Regions from separate parts of the Streptomyces enissocaesilis genome, predicted to be linked through region 3. Evidence: predicted binding sites of a transcription regulator. Region 3 holds the regulator's gene; each other region holds the start of a gene.

Region 1 (2,265 bases), on a different contig from region 3:
GCCGTGGCCAGGCTGGAGGACTACCTGTGAGGCGTGCGCACCGGCCGCTGACCGGCCTGCTGGCGGCCGGTGCGCTCGCGCTCACCGGATGCGCGCAGTCCGTGGAACCGGCCGAGCGGCTCGGCGGGAAGGCGGTGCGCGGCGCCGCGCCGGAGGGCCGGGAGGCGGGGGCCGCGGGGTCCGAGGCGCTCCGGGCGCACGGCGGGCAGCCGCACGGCGGCCCGGAGCACGGCGGTCCGGCGCCGCGGTCCGGGGCGCCGTACGCGCGGTGGGGGCTGCGGGAGCCGCTCCGTCCGGCGCCGGCGCCCCCGGTCCGCAAACCGGACCGGCCCTTCGTCGTGGACCGCGTACCGACCCGCGACAAGGTCGTCTTCCTCACCTTCGGCGACGGCGCCGCACAGGACTCCGCGTTCGTGCGGCTGGTCGACGAACTGGACCTGCCGGTCAGCGTGTTCCTGACGGACGGCACGGCCGCGCCCGGGCACCGCCGCTTCGTCCGGCCGGGACGGGCGGGCGGCGGCTCCACCACGGTGCAGAACCACGGGGTCGGTCACGTCTACCTGCCCGGTCTGCCGTACGCCGGACAGCGCGCCCAGATCTGCGGTCAGCGGGACCGCCTGGAGGCCCGCTTCGGCACCAGGCCGCGGCTCTTCAGGCCGCCGTACGGGGCGTACGACAACCAGACGCTGCGGGCGGCGGGCGACTGCGGGGCCGACGCGGTGGTGCTGTGGTGGGCTTCGGCGCAAGGCGGCGCCCTGCGGTACGCGCGGGGCGACCGGCTGCGGCCGGGCGACATCGTGTTCGCGCACTCCCGCAGGCCCGGGGAGCTGGCGGAGGCGACGGTGCGGGTGCTGCGCCGCGTCCAGGAGCAGGGGTTCGCGGTGGCGCGTCTGGAGGAGTACCTCTGAGAACCGCCTCCGACGCGGCCGGAGGCCGGGGCCGGACATCGCCTCCGGGACGCGCGCGGCGGCGCTGAATTGGCACTCCGCTTGACCGAGTGCTAACCGCGTCATAGTCTCGGCGTTGGCACTCTCCACCGGCGAGTGCCAATAGTAGCGACGGGCAGGTCCGGCACCCGCGACGACGGATCCACCTGGTCGCCACCCCACATCAGTTAACCCCGTGAGATCTCCGAAGGGGGAGACCGGACCGTGACGACCACCAGCTCCAAGGTTGCCATCAAGCCGCTCGAGGACCGCATTGTGGTCCAGCCGCTCGACGCCGAGCAGACCACCGCCTCTGGCCTGGTCATTCCGGACACCGCCAAGGAGAAGCCCCAGGAGGGCGTCGTCCTGGCCGTGGGCCCGGGCCGCTTCGAGAACGGCGAGCGCCTGCCGCTCGACGTATCCGTCGGCGATGTCGTGCTGTACAGCAAGTACGGCGGCACCGAGGTGAAGTACAGCGGCGAGGAGTACCTCGTCCTCTCGGCTCGCGACGTGCTCGCGATCATCGAGAAGTAACTCGCCCCAAGATTGCTTTTGATCTGCGCCCCTGGCCCCCTGCGATTGCCGGGCGGCCCGGGGCGCATTTCGTTTGAGAGGACAGAGAAGCTCCATGGCGAAGATTCTGAAGTTCGACGAGGACGCCCGTCGCGCCCTCGAGCGCGGCGTCAACAAGCTTGCCGACACGGTCAAGGTGACGATCGGCCCCAAGGGCCGCAACGTCGTCATCGACAAGAAGTTCGGCGCCCCCACCATCACCAACGACGGTGTCACGATCGCGCGCGAGGTCGAGCTCGACGACCCGTACGAGAACCTGGGCGCCCAGCTCGTGAAGGAGGTGGCGACCAAGACCAACGACATCGCGGGTGACGGCACCACCACCGCCACCGTGCTGGCCCAGGCGCTGGTCCGCGAGGGCCTGCGCAACGTCGCCGCCGGTGCTTCCCCGGCCGCCCTGAAGAAGGGCATCGACGCCGCGGTCAAGGCGATCTCCGAGGACCTCCTCGCGAACGCCCGTCCGATCGACGACAAGTCCGACATCGCCGCCGTGGCCGGGCTCTCCGCCCAGGACTCGCAGGTCGGCGAGCTCATCGCCGAGGCGATGGACAAGGTCGGCAAGGACGGTGTCATCACCGTCGAGGAGTCCAACACCTTCGGCCTGGAGCTCGACTTCACCGAGGGCATGGCCTTCGACAAGGGCTACCTCTCGCCGTACATGGTGACCGACCAGGAGCGTATGGAGGCCGTCCTCGACGACCCGTACATCCTGATCCACCAGGGCAAGATCGGCTCGATCCAGGACCTGCTGCCGCTGCTGGAGAAG
Region 2 (2,265 bases), on a different contig from region 3:
CCAAAGTGTTCGAGCCGATTGCCGCCAATGCGCGCCTTGTCCGGCCCGACTTGCCCTGAAAACCAGGGACTTCCTCATATTCGACTGTTCGGCCGCGCCCAGATTTCTCGTCCGACTGACCTGTTGCAGAGGGCAGTTGGGCAGATACATTCAGCCGCGGTCGACGCGTTCCGGCGCACGCCCTCTCCTGTCGGAGGGTGGAGATCTGACCCGGGTCCGCGAAGTGCGGTCCCGTGCAAGGGCCAGTAATAGGGGAGTTGGGCATGGCTCAGGGCACCGTCAAGTGGTTCAACGCGGAGAAGGGGTACGGCTTCATCGCGGTCGACGGTGGTGCGGATGTTTTCGTCCACTACAGCGCGATCCAGATGGACGGGTACCGCACCCTTGAAGAGGGTCAGCGAGTCGAATTCGAGATCTCGCAGGGCCAGAAGGGTCCGCAGGCGGACATGGTCAAGCTCGCCGTCTGATCCCGGCGCGATCGGCCACCGACGCACTCGCACAGGAAGGGCCCGTACCCACGCCGGGTACGGGCCCTTCCTGCGTGCCCCGCGCCCCCGGGACGTCTGTCCACATCCGAGGGGGACGCTTGCACTCGAGGGGGTCGAGTGCTAATCATTGGCGTTAGCACTGTTAGCACTCTCCCAGTGAGAGTGACAGAAGGACCGGGCCGGTGAGGCCCGCAGGCCGGGTGGGACAAGGAAAACCACCAGGCAGGCTGGCCGTCCGTCGCGGGCGCCACTCGGTCCGGAGAATCCACCCCAGTCCGGGAGGACCACTTCACATGGCCAAGATCATCGCGTTCGACGAGGAGGCACGGCGCGGTCTCGAGCGCGGGATGAACCAGCTCGCCGACGCCGTCAAGGTCACCCTCGGCCCCAAGGGCCGCAACGTCGTCCTCGAGAAGAAGTGGGGCGCCCCCACGATCACCAACGATGGTGTTTCCATCGCCAAGGAGATCGAGCTCGAGGACCCGTACGAGAAGATCGGCGCCGAGCTGGTCAAGGAAGTCGCGAAGAAGACCGACGACGTAGCCGGTGACGGCACGACGACCGCGACTGTCCTCGCCCAGGCTCTGGTCCGCGAGGGCCTGCGCAACGTCGCCGCCGGCGCCAACCCGATGGCCCTCAAGCGCGGCATCGAGAAGGCCGTCGAGGCCGTCTCCGCCGCTCTCCTCGAGCAGGCCAAGGACGTGGAGACCAAGGAGCAGATCGCTTCGACGGCCTCCATCTCCGCCGCCGACACCCAGATCGGCGAGCTCATCGCCGAGGCGATGGACAAGGTCGGCAAGGAAGGCGTCATCACCGTCGAGGAGTCGCAGACCTTCGGTCTGGAGCTTGAGCTCACCGAGGGCATGCGCTTCGACAAGGGCTACATCTCGGCGTACTTCGCCACCGACATGGAGCGCATGGAGTCGTCGCTCGACGACCCGTACATCCTGATCGTCAACTCCAAGATCTCCAACGTGAAGGACCTCCTTCCGCTGCTGGAGAAGGTCATGCAGTCGGGCAAGCCGCTGCTGATCATCGCGGAGGACGTCGAGGGCGAGGCGCTGTCCACGCTCGTCGTCAACAAGATCCGTGGCACCTTCAAGTCCGTCGCCGTCAAGGCTCCGGGCTTCGGTGACCGCCGCAAGGCCATGCTCGGCGACATCGCCATCCTCACCGGTGGCACCGTCATCTCCGAGGAGGTCGGCCTCAAGCTGGAGAACGCCGGTCTCGACCTGCTCGGCCGCGCCCGCAAGGTCGTCATCACCAAGGACGAGACGACGATCGTCGACGGCGCCGGTGAGAGCGACCAGGTCCAGGGCCGCGTCAACCAGATCCGTGCCGAGATCGAGAACTCCGACTCGGACTACGACCGCGAGAAGCTCCAGGAGCGCCTGGCGAAGCTGGCCGGCGGCGTGGCCGTCATCAAGGCCGGTGCCGCCACCGAGGTCGAGCTCAAGGAGCGCAAGCACCGCATCGAGGACGCGGTGCGCAACGCCAAGGCCGCCGTCGAGGAGGGCATCGTCGCCGGTGGTGGCGTGGCTCTGCTCCAGGCCACGGCCGTCTTCGAGAAGCTCGAGCTCACGGGCGACGAGGCCACCGGTGCCAACGCCGTGCGTCTCGCGCTGGAGGCCCCGCTCAAGCAGATCGCCGTCAACGGTGGTCTCGAGGGTGGCGTCATCGTCGAGAAGGTGCGCAACCTGCCGATCGGTCACGGCCTGAACGCCGCGACCGGCGAGTACGTCGACATGATCGCCGAGGGCATCATCGACCCGGCGAA
Region 3 (2,265 bases):
CAGCAGGTCGTCGACGCCGACCGCCCCGTACACCTCGGCTCCCGCGAACGCCGCCGTGCCCAGGACGTGGTCGAAGTGGGGGTGGGTGAGAGCGATGTGCGTCACTCTCCGGCCGGGGCCCAGAAGCCGCTGCGCCTGGGCACGGAGCTCCGCGCCCTCGCGCAGCGTCGACCCCGTGTCGACCAGCAGCGCGGAGCCGCCGCCCTCGCCGTCCCCGGTCACCAGGCCCACCGTCGCGTCCCAGACCGGCATGCGCCGCCGTCCCACCCCCGGTGCGAGCCGTTCCCAGCCTGCCTCTTCCCAACTGACGTCCATACCGTGACGCTAGTCCCATCCCGGGGGTCCCCGCCCGCTGAACAGGGCCGTCGCGGGGTAAGGTGACCGGCCGCCCTTGCTAGGTGTGCACCTCGCCGCCGTACACTGGCCCGGGGATTGCTGGCACTCCCCCGCAGTGAGTGCCAGACAGACGCCAACGACCGACAGCTGGAGGTGTGCGCGATGCTCAGCGAACGCAGACTCGAGGTGCTGCGCGCCATCGTCCAGGACTACGTGGGCACCGAGGAGCCCGTCGGCTCCAAGGCGCTCACCGAGCGGCACAAGCTCGGCGTCTCCCCGGCCACGGTCCGCAACGACATGGCCGTCCTGGAGGACGAGGGCTTCATCGCCCAGCCGCACACGAGCGCCGGGCGCATCCCGACGGACAAGGGCTACCGGCTGTTCGTCGACAAGCTCGCGGGTGTCAAGCCCCTGTCGTCGCCCGAGCGCCGCGCCATCCAGAACTTCATGGACGGAGCGGTCGACCTCGACGACGTGGTGGCCCGTACGGTCCGGCTGCTCGCGCAGCTGACCCGGCAGGTCGCCGTCGTGCAGTACCCGTCGCTGACCCGCTCGACGGTGCGGCACGTGGAACTCCTCTCGCTGGCCCCGGCCCGTCTGATGCTCGTGCTCATCACGGACACCGGACGGGTCGAGCAGCGCATGATCGACTGCCCCGCGCCGTTCGGCGAGACGTCCCTGGCGGACCTGCGGGCCCGGCTCAACAGCCGGGTCGTGGGACGCCGCTTCGCGGACGTACCGCAGCTGGTGCAGGACCTTCCCGAATCCTTCGACAAGGAGGACCGGGGAACCGTTTCGACGGTCCTGTCCACTCTCCTGGAGACCCTGGTCGAGGAGACCGAGGAGCGGCTGATGATCGGCGGCACCGCCAATCTGACCCGCTTCGGACATGATTTCCCCCTCACCATCCGGCCGGTGCTGGAGGCGCTTGAGGAGCAGGTCGTGCTCCTCAAGCTGCTGGGTGAGGCAACGGACTCGGGCATGACCGTACGAATCGGGCACGAGAACGCCCATGAGGGGCTCAGCTCCACGTCCGTCGTCGCGGTCGGCTACGGTTCGGGCGACGAAGCAGTCGCCAAACTCGGCGTGGTCGGACCGACCCGCATGGACTACCCCGGAACGATGGGAGCGGTACGCGCAGTGGCACGTTACGTCGGACAGATCCTGGCGGAGTCGTAAGTGGCCACCGACTACTACGCCGTACTCGGCGTACGCCGCGACGCGTCCCAGGACGAGATCAAGAAGGCATTCCGGCGGCTGGCGCGCGAGCTCCACCCGGACGTGAATCCCGATCCCAAGACGCAGGAGCGCTTCAAGGAGATCAACGCCGCGTACGAGGTGTTGTCGGACCCGCAGAAGAAGCAGGTCTACGACCTCGGCGGCGACCCCCTCTCGCAGGCGGGCGGCGGAGCCGGCGGCTTCGGCCAGGGCGGCTTCGGGAACTTCTCGGACATCATGGACGCGTTCTTCGGCACGGCGTCGCAGCGCGGCCCGAGGTCGCGCACGCGGCGCGGCCAGGACGCGATGATCCGGCTGGAGATCGACCTCAACGAGGCGGCCTTCGGCACGACCAAGGACATCCAGGTCGACACGGCCGTCGTGTGCACGACGTGCTCGGGCGAGGGCGCCGCACCCGGCACCTCCGCCCAGACCTGTGACATGTGCCGCGGCCGCGGTGAGGTCTCGCAGGTCACCCGGTCCTTCCTGGGCCAGGTCATGACCTCGCGCCCCTGCCCGCAGTGCCAGGGCTTCGGCACGGTCGTACCGACCCCGTGCCCGGAGTGCGCCGGTGACGGGCGCGTGCGCTCGCGCCGGACGCTGACGGTCAAGATCCCGGCCGGTGTCGACAACGGCACCCGGATCCAGCTCGCGGGCGAGGGCGAGGTCGGCCCCGGCGGCGGCCCCGCCGGTGACCTGTACGTCGAGATC

Evidence for each region. Region 3 encodes HrcA, which represses chaperone genes, less so after heat shock. Its sites were predicted from a motif close to TTNGCACTCNGNNNNNCNGAGTGCNAA; they were not measured.
Region 1: a site for HrcA is predicted at 978-1,004, ahead of groES (co-chaperone GroES). Genes of this name have one in related genera too.
Region 2: a site for HrcA is predicted at 631-657, ahead of groL (chaperonin GroEL). Genes of this name have one in related genera too.

Annotation. Positions count from the first base shown of each region.
Region 1 is NZ_BAAAUD010000029.1:53,377-55,641, forward strand. It holds gene ABD374_RS13480 (polysaccharide deacetylase family protein) at 1-30, shown strand, start outside; gene ABD374_RS13485 (polysaccharide deacetylase family protein) at 27-908, shown strand; gene groES (co-chaperone GroES) at 1,152-1,460, shown strand; gene groL (chaperonin GroEL) at 1,555-2,265, shown strand, end outside.
Region 2 is NZ_BAAAUD010000097.1:4,656-6,920, forward strand. It holds gene ABD374_RS31990 (cold-shock protein) at 264-467, shown strand; gene groL (chaperonin GroEL) at 782-2,265, shown strand, end outside.
Region 3 is NZ_BAAAUD010000047.1:84,767-87,031, reverse strand. It holds gene ABD374_RS22835 (MBL fold metallo-hydrolase) at 1-315, opposite strand, end outside; gene hrcA (heat-inducible transcriptional repressor HrcA) at 499-1,515, shown strand; gene dnaJ (molecular chaperone DnaJ) at 1,516-2,265, shown strand, end outside.